Linked DNA regions of Cohaesibacter gelatinilyticus. The protein of the gene in region 3 interacts with the protein of the main gene of each other region in a pairwise test. Links are inferred from orthologs where the notes say so. Each region holds a gene or a part of one and is shown on either strand. Other genes may lie near its edges. The genes, in order: dnaQ, dnaE and CRO57_RS23445.

The links.
Region 1: the proteins of CRO57_RS23445 (region 3) and dnaQ interact in binary tests that used the Escherichia coli proteins (3 or more experiments, as listed by UniProt). The link is inferred for Cohaesibacter gelatinilyticus from one-to-one orthologs.
Region 2: the proteins of CRO57_RS23445 (region 3) and dnaE interact in binary tests that used the Escherichia coli proteins (3 or more experiments, as listed by UniProt). The link is inferred for Cohaesibacter gelatinilyticus from one-to-one orthologs.

Annotation. Positions count from the first base shown.
Region 1 is NZ_OBEL01000003.1:209,836-214,593, reverse strand. Bases 723-3,501 are described here. They hold dnaQ (DNA polymerase III subunit epsilon), read right to left. Parts: upstream 2,602-3,501; coding sequence 1,843-2,601; downstream 723-1,842. Other genes in these bases: CRO57_RS14845 (shikimate dehydrogenase), read right to left, coding at 3,297-3,501; coaE (dephospho-CoA kinase), read right to left, coding at 2,659-3,252; secB (protein-export chaperone SecB), read left to right, coding at 1,226-1,723; CRO57_RS14865 (FxsA family protein), read left to right, coding at 723-1,042. Outside these bases: CRO57_RS14870 (Tim44/TimA family putative adaptor protein), read right to left, coding at 1-295; more of CRO57_RS14865, read left to right, coding at 449-722; more of CRO57_RS14845, read right to left, coding at 3,502-4,160; CRO57_RS14840 (Maf-like protein), read right to left, coding at 4,288-4,758. UniProt on the Escherichia coli protein: DNA polymerase III is a complex, multichain enzyme responsible for most of the replicative synthesis in bacteria. The epsilon subunit contain the editing function and is a proofreading 3'-5' exonuclease.
Region 2 is NZ_OBEL01000001.1:1,480,113-1,486,083, forward strand. What follows is about bases 1,980-5,971. They hold dnaE (DNA polymerase III subunit alpha), read right to left. Parts: upstream 5,633-5,971; coding sequence 2,180-5,632; downstream 1,980-2,179. Other genes in these bases: CRO57_RS06605 (LysR family transcriptional regulator), read left to right, coding at 1,980-2,139. In the rest of the region: CRO57_RS06600 (DUF2817 domain-containing protein), read right to left, coding at 85-1,125; more of CRO57_RS06605, read left to right, coding at 1,243-1,979. UniProt on the Escherichia coli protein: DNA polymerase III is a complex, multichain enzyme responsible for most of the replicative synthesis in bacteria. This DNA polymerase also exhibits 3' to 5' exonuclease activity. The alpha chain is the DNA polymerase catalytic subunit.
Region 3 is NZ_OBEL01000010.1:8,769-13,707, reverse strand. What follows is about bases 1,980-4,939. They hold CRO57_RS23445 (DNA polymerase III subunit gamma/tau), read right to left. Parts: upstream 4,477-4,939; coding sequence 2,482-4,476; downstream 1,980-2,481. Other genes in these bases: CRO57_RS23435 (HIT family protein), read left to right, coding at 4,838-4,939; CRO57_RS23450 (YbaB/EbfC family nucleoid-associated protein), read right to left, coding at 2,033-2,353. Outside these bases: CRO57_RS23460 (lipopolysaccharide biosynthesis protein), read left to right, coding at 1-1,241; recombination mediator RecR, read right to left, coding at 1,245-1,889. UniProt on the Escherichia coli protein: Part of the beta sliding clamp loading complex, which hydrolyzes ATP to load the beta clamp onto primed DNA to form the DNA replication pre-initiation complex.

The DNA.
Region 1 (4,758 bases), on a different replicon or contig from region 3:
CAAGAGCAGAGTTCAAGGCGCTGCCCGCAGGAGCGATTTTTTCCAGCTGTTTTTGCTTCTTCTCTTCTGCTTCGGCCTCAACTTCGGCACGACCAGGAAGGGAGATCACATTGTCCCCCACATCATCCGCCGTTGGAGCACGAGATGGATCCTGACCATCGTCTCGATTTTGTTGATCCCGGTAATACTGATCCTGCGGTGGCTCTTCATGTCCGGTTCGTGTGCCCAGTATATTGCGCAAGCGCATGAACAGGACAACGGCAATAACCAGGAATATTAGGGAGACGGGATCCATTATAATGAGCCTTTTTGATCAAGAATGTTGAGAGAAACCCCTGCAAGTTTCATCTTTTCTCTCTATATGTAGGGAAAGGATCGGTTCAAATCCAGAATCGAGTGTCCTTCGTGGTAAAAAAACACAGACTTTTGAAGAAAGCAAAACCCCATTATGCAAAGATCCATCTTCCCCTTTGTTCCTTTTCTGCTTTTGATCGTCCCGATTTTGGAAATCGGGGTGTTCATTCTGATTGGCGGACAAATCGGGGTTGCCTTCACCTTGTTGGGTATCGTGTTGACCGCTTTGATCGGCTCCATTTTGCTACGCAAGCAAGGTTTGGCTTTGCTTGGGCAAGTCCAAAGTGAATTCAATCAGGGCAAGGTTCCAGGCAAAGCTTTGGCACATGGCGTTATGCTGTTGGTAGCTGGTTTGCTTCTTCTAACCCCTGGTTTTGTAACCGATAGCTTGGGCTTTCTGCTATTTGTGCCCCCAGTTCGGGACGGCATCTGGTCTTTCTTTGCTTCTCGTATGACCGTGCAAAGCTTTGGCGCAGGTGGCAGCGGCTTTGAGCAAAAGTCTGGCGCGCAATTTTATCATTCGGAGCAATATTACGAATATCAGAACCAGAATGCCCGTGATGATCGTTCATCCGATCCGTCCATCATTGATCTGGATGACGCCGATTTCGACGAGGTTTCCAACAAACCAGGACTGCGCTCACCCGATGGCTCTTCCCCTTGGTCAGATTCGAACAAGAAAGAGTAGCATTTTCACGACCTGATCCACCTTCTGACAAGAAAGCTGGGTAAAGATGCCAAAAGCCGGGCAGGCTTGAGCCTCACGCTTGTCTCCCTTGCCCTGACATGCTAGGCCGCTAACAGAGTTGTGGGTCTTATTCGATGCATGTGGCCCGAAAATGAACGTATTTAAAATCAGGATATGACTTCCATGAGCGACGCACAAGACAACGGCGCAAGCCAAGGCCAGGAAATTCAAATGCCAAACCTGCGCATTCTGGCGCAGTACATCAAGGATCTTTCCTTCGAGAACCCAAATGCACCGGATTCTTTGCGTCCACGCGAAAATGCACCTGAGATCAACATTCAGATCAACGTGAATGCCGCTCCTCTGTCCGAGTCCGAGTTTGAAGCAGAGCTGACCCTGAATGCTACCGCTCAAGACGGTGAGACCACCCTGTTCAACGTTGAGCTATTGTTTGCTGGCGTCTTCGCTATCGAGAATGTCCCACAGGATCAGCTGCATCCGTTTGTCATGATCGAATGCCCACGCATGTTATTCCCATTTGCTCGTCAGGTTATTTCTGATGCCACCATGCGCGGTGGTTTCCCTCCGCTCAATGTCGATCCAATCGACTTCGCTGCTCTTTATCGTCAGCGCATGATGGAACTGGCAGCTCAAGAGCAGGAAAACCAGACCCAGCAGTAAGAGCTGGATTCTCTTTCGAAACAAATTTCGTTTTGAAAGTAAAATATCAAAAAGGCCAGTTGATCGTTTCAGCTGGCTTTTTTATTTCTATTGCAATGGGTGCGTAACAATCCTTGAACTTATTGGCTTGTTTCGCTTTCCGACTCCGCAATCATCTCAGATTTTTCCATATATTGCAGCCAGAGGCTCTCGACTTTTCCTTCACTGATAAACTTCTCATGCAGGGTGATATCAACTTCGGTCAGGCGTGAAGTGAGAGATATTGGACGTTGTTTCGCTGGCGCTCTTTTCAGACTGACGGTTCCGTCTTCGGCAATGGTTTGACCAAGATCTGCTTCTTCCGAGAGAATAAGGGATGTTTGCCTACCACCAATCAGTTCCAGATAGACATCTGCCAGGATCTCGCTATCGAGCAACGCGCCATGGAGTGTACGCTTGGCATTGTCGATACCAAATCGATTGCAGAGTGCATCGAGGCTATTGGGGCCGGTGGGGAATTTCTGTCTTGCCAACACAAGGCTATCAATCACGAGATCATTATTGATCAAAGGGAAACCCGCTTCTTTGAGTTCCCAATTGAGAAATTTGACATCAAAGCCTGCATTATGCGCGATCAGGGGAGTGCCGGCGATGAAGTCATGGAAATCTTGAGCAACTTCGGCAAATTTGGGTTTATCCGACAGAAACTCTTCCGATAGACCATGAACCTTGAAGGCCTCTTCAGGCATATCGCGCTCGGGATTGATATAGACGTGAAAATTGTTACCGGATGGGAGATGATTAATCAGCTCCACGCATCCGATCTCGACCACACGATCCCCTTTGAAAGGGTCAAGACCGGTCGTCTCGGTATCGAATGCAATTTCACGAAGCGCCATTTTTTCCAATCCTTATAACAATTACGATCTCGATTCGCTTATGAAACAAGACTTCATTCAGTCTTTCTTGTTGTGTTTCAACTCTTCCACAATCCGGGCGACTTGCTCTTTAGCTTCGATCATACCGTTTCCGGTTTCAATTACATAGTCCGCCCGTTTGCGCTTCTCTGCATCTGGCATTTGTCGTGCTTTAATTGCCTCAAACTTTTCCACGCTCATACCGGGCCGTGCAAGCACTCTTTCCCGCTGAATATCTTCCGGTGCTGATACCACAACTATAACGTCACAGCGAGCCGTTGCATTTGTTTCAAACAATAGTGGAATATCCAGTACAACGCATTCGGCACCGTCTTTCACTGCACGCTCAAAAAATGTCTGCTCTTCTTCATGAACCAGCGGATGAATGATGGATTCCAGCTTTTTCATCGCTGCATCATCATTCAGAACCACTTTGGCAAGAGCATGCCTATTCACACCATCTTGATTTGTGGTACCGGGGAAAGTTGCTTCAATAAGCGGAGCTGCTTTCCCCTTATAAAGCCGGTGAACCGACGCATCAGCATCATGCAAGGGGCATCCGAGCTCGACAAACATTTGCCCGGTTGTCGATTTGCCCATGCCAATGGAGCCAGTCAGGCCAATTTTGATCATTTAAATTCCTCTCCAAAGGCATTCGTGTTTATTGCTTCGTGTAACTAAGCGCTCAAAACCAGTTTACGAAGATGATCGGTGACTTCCGGACGGCTGCCAAACCATCGTTCAAAGCCCGGGACCGCCTGATGCAGCAGCATTCCCAAGCCATCAACAATAGGATTGCCTTGTTTTTCGGCTTGCAGAAGCAAATCTGTCTTGAGCGGGCTATAGACAATATCTGTAACCAGTGCGTCTTCAGATAGGGTTTTGAGATCTATTTCCAATTCTGGTTGGCCGGTCATACCCAAGGCTGTCGTATTCACCAATAGAGAACGGTCAGAAAGAACATTGCTTCGTTCTTTCCAGTCAATGGCGTAAACCTGACCCTCAAATCCCAAATCGTTGAAGAGATCCACAATGGCATCGCTGCGTGCTTTGGTACGATTGGTAACGGCAATCTGGAAGCCTCGCTCCAGCAATCCATCTATGATAGGACGGCTTGCTCCACCTGCACCAAGGATCAAAGCTTTTTTGATCGGATCATTTTGATCCCAGTTCGGTTTGTTTTGATCAATATTGGCTAAAAAACCATAACCGTCTGTATTATCAGCATGGATCTTTCCGTCTTCAATCCAGAGTGTATTGGCGGCTTTAAGACGTTTTGCGGTTGGATGGATCACATCCACATGTTCCAGAACAGTTTCCTTATGGGGGATAGTAATATTCCCTCCGAGATAGCCATCTTGTGCAAAGCCCGTTATAAAATTCTTCAAATCATGGGGATCGACTGAAATTTTCTCATATTTTCCAGATAGTTGCTTCGATGTTAGCCAATGGTTGTGAATTATTGGGGATTTTGAATGAGATATTGGAAAACCTATTACGAAAGCTTTCTTCGGCTCGGTGCCATTCTTTTGTTCTGACATCAAAATGATCCGGTATTTTGTCTTCACGCTATTCCTGATCTTTCGATCAGGGTTGCAAACAGTGCGCTTCGCACTTGCCTATCGACCGTCACAAAAAGAAGGATTTCCTTTCGTGGGATTAAAAATTTCATGTTTCGGTAGCAGTACCAAACAACAAGCCATGCTCGGCACGCAGATAGCCAAGGAGTGGAAGCAATGGTAGCCCCAGAATGGTGAAATAATCGCCTTCGATTTTTTCGAAAAGCTGAACGCCAATCCCTTCCAGCTGATAGCACCCAACAGATGAACGAACTGCGTCTCCTACTTGTGCCATATATTGGCCAACTTCCTCAGGTGTCAGAGATCGCATCGTCAACGTCGCAGTTGAGACGATTTCCCAGAGGATTTCGCCATCTTTTGCGCAACAAACTGCAGAATGCAGATTATGGCTTTTGCCTGCCAAGGCCAAAAGCTGACGGCGGGCTTGTGCATCATCTTCCGGTTTATTGAAGCGTTGATCACCAGAGCCAAGGGTCTGATCCGCACCAATCACCAATTTTCCAGGGTTTCTGGCAGAAACATCCATCGCTTTGGCCTGTGCCAGGATGGAAGCAATATC
Region 2 (5,971 bases), on a different replicon or contig from region 3:
AAGAGTAAATATGGACATTTCAGCTATTTGTCTGAACAATCCCCACTCTCTCACAGAGAAATTCAACCAATCCACAACCACAGACTAAATAGTTTCACTTGCACCTTTCAATTCCTGTAATGTTGCCTCGCACACTTCCAAACTCTGCCGAGAGATGTCACCCAACCATTTCTCGTCATTGGCAAAAAGGGCATCTCGCAGGTTCCGCTTGATCTGCCGTCCCCACGACGATTGCGGATCCCCATGATGACGAAGCCAATTGTCCCCACGTAAACCTGTCAGCACCCGATCGAACTCATAAGTACCAAACTCAAGAAGAATCTTGATAGGTGCTTTCGGGCAATCTGCCCGATCCAGAATATCGCAGACAAAACCGCCGATATTCTCCCACTCCACATCAGCAGGTGCAGGACGATCAACGCGCATGACTTCGCCAAACCCGTAAGGGCCGACACCAGTATGGATATCAACAATAGCAATTTGATCAGCATCTTTGGCATGGTCTTTGACGATCTGCGTGAAATTGCTCACACACCAACTCTCAGTTTTGCCGCCATAGAAGATCCCATCAGGATATTCATATTGTCCCTGCAACACATCCTGTGTCAGCGCCAGCACGCCCTTCTCTTCTACATAATGCGTGATACCTGCATCCGCTTTCTCACGCCCCTCTCCCTGCCACTCTTTAGGGCAAAGAGCAGAATGCAGCTCTCTATAAGATTCATTTACGGGGAGTTTTGAGAAGTCGGCACGAATGTTACGATTCGGATCGACATTATTCTCATCGGTACGGGTCAGCTTGGCAGAACCATAAGCATTCATCGCATGAACGAGAACCAAAGCCGTATCCGCTGGCAAGCTTTCGTTGAAATGGGACAGCATCTGCAATTGCGGGCCAGATCCAGCGGTTAATTCAGTACCATGTACGCCAGATGTGACAAAGAGAACATATTTGGCCTCGATCGAACCTATTCTAACCACATCAACGGCAACATCCTGATCAAACTCGCTGGATTGAGGGTGCAAAAAAGTCTCACTGGGTAGATCCAACTCCTTCGCATGCTTGAGAAATCTTTCTCGCGCTTCAAAATAATCTGCTGAATAGCAATCGCGAAAATCGATCATAAACGCCTGACCCCTCAATGGTCTTTAAATCTTCTTTTCTGTTACAGACCAAAAAGCAGGCATTTTATCAAATCATTTTATCGAATATGTTATGCAAAAATGTGATAGGGAATCATCATGAAGTTTCGTCAACTGGAAGCATTCCGCTATATCATGATCACCGGTTCCATGGTTGGGGCTGCTACACAAATGCATGTCACGCAATCGGCTATCAGCCGATTGATCCGTGATCTGGAATATAACCTGAAATTCAAGCTGTTCGAACGCAAACAGGGATCGCTGGAATTGACCAGAGCGGGCTTGCAATTCTATGAGAGTGTAGAGGAAAATTTTCTTGGGTTGGATCGTCTTGAAAATATTGCCAGAGACATTCGCGAAAATAGCACAGACGTTTTTCGCGTAGCAGCAGGGCATTCAGTAGCCACCACGCTACTTCCGCAAGTCGTAGGCCGTTTTTCCGCAAAACATCCAAACACCCGCATTTCGATCCATTCTCATCGATTGGCACAAACCGTCATGCGATTGCAGAATGCCTCCGTCGACATAGCCATCGCCTCAGGTCTTCCAAACCTTCAGAATACCAAACGCTTGCTTTTGGGAACGGCACCCCAGGCATGCATAATCCGTCACGATCATCCATTGGCAAAGAAATCAGTCATCGAACCAGAAGATCTATCCGGACAATCAGTAATTGGCATCATGCCAGACGGACCAATGCATTGGGACGAATTGGATCGAACATTGGCTGACCGTGGCGTAACAATCAAAAGAAACTATGAAATCAACAATTCTCACACAGCCTACTCCCTTGTAGCTCAAGGTCTGGCAATCGGAGTGGTCGAGCCACTGGCGGCCCATCTATGGCGGCATCACGGTGTTGTACAACGACGGTTTGAGCCACAAATCAGCATCAATTATTATTGCGCCATCCAGTCACGTCAGGGGCCAAGGCCGGAACTGGACCATTTCATTCACTTGTTAACCGAAGAAATCAGGAATCTCGACTGGTTTTAGCAAGAATGCACGCTCTTCAGAATTTGGGAAACGTCGAAATCTAAAAGCTTCCCACCTGAACATCGACAATACCAGGGATGGCTTTCAGTGCACGGCCCACCTCATTGGACACATAGAATGTTCCTTTGAGACGCATTTCAACTTCACATTCGCCCTCATCAATCATGACGATGACAGAGACATCGCCATCACCACGTTCATCCAGCTGTTTGCGAAGGGACGTCAGTGGTTTCTCATCACGCACAAAAACGCGCATATTCTTCTGCAAGCCCCCCCCATCAAGCGGACGCACATTGTTGATACGAACAGATACACCTTCAGGGCGCTCATCTGCTCCCACTTCCAGAATTACAGTCTTTCCCGGCTCCAGCATATCTCGAAACCGGTGCAAAGCTTCAGAAAACAGCACTGCTTCATACTGACCAGTTGGATCCGAGATATTGATGATCCCCATACGATTACCGGTTTTGGTCTTGCGCTCCTGTCGACCCGTAATGGTGCCTGCCAATCGACCAGCACTGGCACCTTGCTTGACCGCATTCTCAAATGGTTGCCAGAGCTGAATACGCTTTTCCTCCAGAACAGAGATATAGTCGTCCAATGGGTGAGCGGAAAGATAAAACCCCACAGCACCATATTCGCGCTGCAATTTCTCTTCATTGGTCCACGGACGCATATCAGGAAGAATAAGGGGCGCGACTTCTATATCGGCAGTTCCGAAAATATCACCTTGCCCGGATGAAGCATTCTGACTGGCACGCGCCGCCTCACCCATGATCACATCAATTGACGCAACAACTTGCGCCCGGTTTGGATTAAGACAGTCAAAGGTACCTGCAGCGGCCAGATTTTCAATGGTACGTTTGTTAAGAACCCGCGGACTGATACGTTTGGCAAAATCTGCCAGATCCTTGAACGGCTTGTCCCCGCGCACCTCCATAACATGCTCAGCTGCAGGCTGACCCACCCCTTTGATCGCAGCCATGGAGTAGACAATGGCACCTTCCTTCACAACGAATTCAACACCCGATTCATTGATGGAAGGAGGACGCACCTCAATTCCCAAACGAATGGCATCACGGCGGAATTCCGACAGCTTATCGGTATTGTTCATATCCAGCGTCATGATCGCTGCCAGAAATTCAACCGGGTAATTGGCTTTCATATAAGCCGTTTGATAGGCAACCAAAGCATAGGCAGCAGCGTGTGATTTGTTAAAACCATAGTCGGCAAATTTGGCAACAAGATCATAAATCTCAGACGCTTGTTCTCGTTTCACGCCACGCTCTTCCGCACCATCACAGAAACGAACCCGCTGCTTTTCCATCTCCTCACGGATTTTCTTACCCATGGCTCGGCGCAGCATATCCGCTTCACCAAGTGAGTAGCCGGAGAGAATCTGGGCGATCTGCATCACCTGTTCCTGATAGATGATGATGCCATAGGTTTCCTTGAGAACGGATTCGAGCAACTCATGCATATACTCGAAGGTTTCATCGCCACGCTTTCGCGCACAATAGGTCGGAATATTGGCCATTGGTCCTGGACGATAAAGCGCCACGATAGCAATGATGTCTTCGAATTGGTCAGGTTTCATATCCAAAAGTGCTTTGCGCATGCCCATGGATTCCAGCTGGAAAACCCCAACGGTCTCACCTTTGGCCAAAATCTCATAGGAAGCTTTATCGTCAATCGGAATTTCAGCCAGGTTGATATCAATATCGCGCTGTTTCACGAACCGAACAGCCGTATCCAGCACCGTCAGGGTCTTAAGGCCCAAGAAGTCAAACTTCACCAGCCCCGCTTGCTCGACCCATTTCATATTATATTGGGTTACCGGCATATCGGAGCGTGGATCTCGATACATCGGTACCAATTTATCGAGCGAGCGGTCCCCAATAACAATACCAGCGGCATGAGTGGACGCATGTCGATAAAGCCCTTCGAGCTTGAGCGACATATTGATCAGGCGATCAACAATCTCTTCTTCCTTGCGCGCATCCGTTAGACGGGGTTCCTGCTCCAACGCCTCAGGCAGGGAAACTGATACAGCACCTTTCATCGGCACCATTTTGCAGAGCTTGTCGACTTGACCAAATGGCATCTGCAAGACACGACCGACATCTCGCAACACTGCGCGAGCCTGAAGCGTACCATATGTAATGATCTGCCCTACATTATCGCGGCCATATTTGCGCTGAACATAGAGGATCACTTCCTCACGCCGATCCTGACAGAAATCAATATCGAAATCGGGCATGGAGACGCGTTCCGGGTTGAGGAAACGTTCGAACAGCAAGGCAAATCGCAGGGGATCCAGATCAGTAATGGTAAGGGAATAAGCCACAAGCGAGCCAGCACCGGAACCACGGCCCGGGCCAACTGGAATATCCTGATCCTTGGCCCATTTGATAAAATCCGCAACGATCAGGAAGTAACCGGGGAATTTCATGTTCTCAATGATATCAAGTTCAAACTTAAGTCGATCCCAATAGTCCTGCTCCTGCATATCTGGAGAGATACCATGTATTTCAATCCGGCGACGCAAACCCTCTTCCGCCTGACGGCGCAATTCAGCCGCCTCATGTTTTTCTGCTTCGGCAGGATCGGCATCTGCACCAGCAAAACGTGGTAAGATCGGATTGATGGTTCGGGCTCTCGCGTGACATCGCCTTGCAATCTCGATTGTATTTTCTATTGCCTCTGGCAAATCAGAAAAGAGCTCTGCCATCTCCTCCTGACTTTTGAAATAATGCTCTGGTGTCAGACGGCGTCTATCATCCATAACAAGCACCTTGCCTTCGGCAATGGCAATCAACGCATCATGGGCTTCGAAATCTTCTCGTTCAGAAAAATAAACGTCATTGGTAGCGACCAGCGGCAGATGCATTTCATAGGCGAGATCGAGTAGTTGCGGTTCAACGACATGTTCATCCGGCAAACCATGACGCATCACCTCTATATAGAGGCGATCACCAAACATCTCTTTCAGTTGAGAAAGACGTGCACCGGCAACTTCCACATGATGGTGAACGAGAGGGCCATCAATCGGTCCATTGCCCCCACCAGTAAGACAGATCATGCCGCTCGAAAATTCGCGAACATCATCAATGCTAACATGGGGATCTGCGTCATCATGAGAGGCAAGAAATGAGCGACTGACGAGGCGGACAAGATTAGACCATCCTTCATCATTCATACCAATGAAGACAAGAGATGGTAGTTTGAAGCCGGATGCATCTGCTTGCGCTGGATCACCAAAATCAACCTCGATCTGGCATCCCAGAATAGGTTGCAGGCCCTCACCTACAGCTTTTTGCGAAAACTCCAATGCGCCAAACAAATTACGCGTATCTGTCATGGCCACCGCAGGCATATCGGCTTTCAATGCCTGCTTGATCAATTTGCCGACAGGGAGAGCACCTTCCAGCAAGGAATAGGCTGAATGCACATGAAGATGAATGAATTTCAAATCACTGTTTAGTTCAGCCATAACAAGACGTCCTTTCCTAGCCAAGCATGCAGTCTAAAAGACCGATGCTAAAACACCAAGACCGGCATTCTTGTTCCCCCCTGCTTTCCGATAAATCTTGTGACGTTTTTTACAGCAAGCTTCAAAGGAAGGCAGCAATAAGGAATTTAGCTTGAGAGTCGAGCCAGGACTTCAGTCCAAAGGCTCAACATGGACATGAAGGTGATCAGGGAACCAAGCGCCAGCACATCACGAATAATCATTACTACACCTCAAAGTTCTTTATTTGAACTTATTATGTATATGTTTTGTTCTTATTTCAAGCGTTTTTTTCAATAAACATCGTACCCCGAGAAAAGC
Region 3 (4,939 bases):
AGAATTTCATCTGGATGCTCTTAAGCCAGGGTGTGTTTTCCGGGCTACAATGGCTTCTGGTTATTTTGCTCGCTCGTGGTGGTGGTGCCGAACATGTGGGCCAATATGGATTGGCATTGGCATTGACCACTCCAGTTCAGATCTTCTTCAATCTTTCATTGCGCACTGTCTATGTCACCTATCGTGGTGAGGACCATTCTTTTGGAACATTTTGGCGCCTTCGGCTCCTGAGTCTGATCCCGGCAACCTTTCTTATCATTGCCCTCGCATTCATCTTTGGAGATGGCCCGCAAGTGCGATTGGTAATCTTGCTGGTCGCCATTGCAAAAATGGCAGAAGCCTCCTCTGACATGCTGTATGCCCTGCCGCAACGGGTGAACCAGATGGACAAGGTCGGCAAGAGCATGATGGTGCGTGCGATTATAAGCACTGCCCTGTTCGCTCTTCTTTATTGGACCAGTCAGGACATTGTTCTGTCTCTCGCCTGTTATGCAGCTGGTTGGGTTGGGGTTCTACTCTTTTTCGATCGTCTTGTCATGGCCGCACCCTATCGCGACAAGAATGCCGAGCGGCACGGACTAAGCGGATCTGCGCTCTTCTCTCTTGCCAAACATGCGATGCCGATTGGGTTGGCCAGTTTCGCTACAGCCATCGCCATCAATATACCTCGGTTGATGCTGGAACAAAGTGCTGGCACGGCTGAACTCGGTATTTTTGCAGCTCTTACCTATTTCATCTTGCTTGGCAGCATGGTGGTGAATGTTCTGGGGCAAGCGGTTCGCTCACCTCTGGCCACGGCCTATGAGCAAGCCAATGGCAAACGGTTTTGGGCAATTATCGGCACTGGTTCCTGCATTGCAATCGGAATGGGCATCATCTTCTGGTTAGGCACCCTGATAATTGGAGAATGGGTATTGAGAGTGGTTTACGGATCAGAATTTGCTGTCCATTCCACACTTTTTTGCACGATCGGCCTTATCTCCATGCCTGTGTTCCTGGGCACATTTCTTGGCTTCTGTCTGCCGTCAGCCGGGTCTTACCAGCTCTGCCTCTATGCAGCCCTTTTCTCACTGATCGCATCGTTTGGCGCATCCATGATTTTGGTGCCTGTTCAAGGTGCGGAAGGCGCTGCATGGGCCTATGGCTGGTTTGGCTGTGCTGCCAGCTTGCAGATGTTGCTCTTGATCCGACAATGGCTAAAGCGCGCAAGCATGAAGAATCGGTCAGTATCCAACCGTTAGGTTCTACTCAAAGGATGTCCTTGATCGAATGGCCTGCAGGAGTGTGCCTTCATCCAGATAATCCAGTTCGCCACCGATTGGCACTCCGTGTGCCAATTGCGAGATGCGGATTCTCTCAAAGGTTGGATTATCAGCTTGTAAATCCTTAGCCTGATTTTGCAGTTGATCAGTGATGTAGTGGGCTGTTGTCTGACCCTCTACGGTGGCATTGACTGCCAGAATGATCTCTCTAATGTCACCCTTGGCCGTACGTACCAGAAGTCCGGGAATATTCAGATCGTCCGGTCCAATACCATCGAGCGGTGATAATGTGCCGCCCAAAACATGATAGGCAGCATTGACAACACCTGCTCTCTCCAGCGCCCAGAGGTCGGAGACATCTTCAACCACAACCAAAAGCGCAGGATCGCGCCGCCGATCGGTACAGATTGTGCAGGGGCTGGCACTGTCGATATTTCCGCAGGTCTCGCAAATCTGAACCTTGGTGACGGCCTGATTGATGGCGTCCGCCAGCGGCACCAGCAATTGGTCTTTCTTCTTGATCAGATGCAACGCCACTCGTCGGGCAGAACGCGGGCCAAGCCCGGGCAATTTGGCCAGAAGCTGGATCAGCTTTTCGATTTCCGGTCCTGCTACTCTGTTTGCCATGGGCTTGCCTGTGTCTTTTTCTTCAAATCGTGATCCAGTTTTAGACCATGTCGCGATGAGTTGACCTCACTTTGAATGGTCTAACTCCTTGCTGGCGCTAATCTTTTGCCTTGGCTTGTGAAAGCAAACCAGCGAGGCAGGCACTAGAATGGCATTTTCATGCCCGCCGGGAGGCCCAGATCACCGCTCATCTGCTGGACTTTTTCCTGCATCGCTGCTTCTACCTTTGTCTTCGCATCGTTGTGCGCAGCCATGATCAGGTCTTCCAGGATTTCAGCTTCCTCCGCATTGATGAGAGATGGATCTACGGACATTCCCTTCATCTCACCCTTACCGGAGAGAACCACTTTGACAAGGCCGGCACCTGCTGTACCTTCAGCTTCCATTTCGGCCACTTCTTCCTGCATCTGAGCCATCTTGGCCTGCATTTCCTTGGCCTTCTTCATCATCTTCATCATATCCATGATGCAAATCCTTCTTTTCTCAACGCTTCACGAAGCAGCTATTGGCCAGTCCAATTTGGCCCGTCAGGTGAGTTTGAAATCTATATGCCGCTACAAGGGGGCAAATTCAAGAGCTGAGGAAAACAAGATTAGAGATCATCATCCAGTCCAAAACTGTCATCGTCACGCAAACTCATTTCCAGCAAATTCTGATCTGTCAATTCTGCTGCATCTTCGACAACCGGTGCCAGATAGTCCTCTTCGAAATCCCGATTGATGCGTACATCAACGATCTTTACGCCCGGGAAATGTTTTCGAACAGCTTCAACAGTAGGATGAGCGTCTGCATCATCGCGCGCTTTCTGGACTGCCTGCTCTTTGCGTTGCGACAGCGTATCCTGTCCATGCTCGCGTGACACTTCAATCGACCAGCGTTGACCAGTCCAGTCCTGCAAACGACGGTTCAATTTGGCAATCAATGCCTGATCAGGACGATCCTGAAAGGCAATTTCCAAGAAGCCCTGACGCACGGATACGGGGCGAACATTCTGTTCCAGCGCAATTTTGAGAGCAATATCACGGTTCTTGCCTGCAAGACCGACAATCTGCTCAAAACGCGTGATCTGCATGTTGCCCGTTTTGGGCTTGCTTGTCTGTTGCTGACTGGCATCCTTTTGCTTGTCGGCCAAGGCATCATCGCTTTGGCTGGCGACAAGTCGCAAATTCGCAGGCTTTACAGGAGCTTGCTCGATAGTACCAACGCTTTGCTGCGGACTTCCGGACACTGCTGCCAAATTGCCGTGACGCGCCATAGCTGTTGGACCGGATGGCCGTCCAATTGGCGGTGCCTCTGTTGGCTGGCCATTTGAGCTTGCTGGAACTGTGGCATCCGGCGGTGTGGAAGGCCCAGAGCCGGCACCAGATGGCATCGGAGGGCGGAAATCCTTGTTGGTCAGCATCTTCAAGGCTTCATCAGGGGTTGGCAGATCAGCAACGTAAGCCATACGCACCAATACCATCTCAGCCGATGCCAGAGGTCGAGGCGAGGATTGTACCTCGGACAGACCTTTAAGCAACATTTGCCACGCCCGGGATAGAACGCGCACCGACAAACTCTGCGCATATTCGCGCCCACGGGTCTTTTCGCTTTCCGTTGCCGCCGCATCCGAATGAGCATCTGGTGTCAACTTCAAACGAGTGACCAGATGAACAAAATCAGCCAGATCGGACAGAACGATTGAAGGTTCCGCGCCAATATCATATTGCTCCTTGAGCTCTTGCAGGGCAGCAGCAATATCCCCCTTCATCAGTGCCTCAAATAGATCGATTATGCGAGCTCTGTCTGCCAGTCCAAGCATCTGACGTGTCGTTTCCGCTGTAATCTTGCCTGCGCCATGCGCGATGGCCTGATCCAATAACGAGAGTGAGTCACGAGCTGAACCTTCGCCTGCCCTTGCAATCATCTGCAAGGCATCTTCCTCGATATCGACCTGCTCTTTTTCGCAGATCTTACCCATATAATCAGCCATGACACGGGCATCAATACGACGCAGATCAAAGCGTTGGCAGCGGGACAGGACGGTAACGGGAACTTTGCGGATCTCGGTGGTCGCGAAGATGAATTTCACGTGCTCGGGTGGCTCTTCCAGCGTTTTCAGCAGGCCGTTAAAGGCTGCTGTGGAGAGCATATGCACCTCATCGATGATATAGACTTTGTAACGGGCGCTAACCGGTTTATAGCGTGCAGCTTCGATAATTTCACGAATATCATTGATCGAAGTATGAGAGGCAGCATCCATTTCCATGATATCGACATGGCGGCCTTCCATAATGGCCTGGCAATGAATGCCCAATTCTTTCATCTCGATCGTCGGGGTATCGATCTTGCCTTCAATCTCATAATTGAGGGCTCGAGCAAGGATACGGGCTGTGGTGGTTTTACCTACTCCACGCACACCGGTCATCATATAGGCTTGGGCAATACGACCTGTGGCGAAAGCATTGGTAAGAGTGCGCACAAGTGGGTCCTGCCCCACCATGTCTTCAAAGCTTTGCGGACGATATTTACGCGCCAGAACACGATAGCCCTGCTTGAGAGCTTCGCCAGCTTCGCTCTGTTCCATGCCAGCCTTGGTATCGTCCATTCGCTGCGCCCTTTGCCTTCTACCAATCTCTCAGGAAAGTTTTCCCACCAAGAAGATGTACAACTTTATCACGGGCACAAACAAGGGGCCAAGTACACCCATGCAAAGACAATGTGCCTGGGGCTTGTAAAGATTACCAAATTGTAAGAGGAGATAAGTGGAAGGCTGAACAGATGACCCGCTCTTTAACTCGTTAGGGCTGCTTCCTTCCGGACCTGACCCGGTTGGCGAGGGGAACGTCCATTGCCAACCTTCCGCCTTCCATATGTCATCTTGTCGATGCTAAAGCAAGAGGAGAAGTGATTCACTTGTGTGCTTTTTCGTCATAATTATGCTCATTGATATCAAGGATTGCGAAAATATGTCCGACTTTGTACTCGATACCCGCCTTGAAGCCGATACCTTCCCACTCTGCGAGTTGGAGCTTTGCACCGTCCGTCTGGCGAAGGACGCCAATTATCCT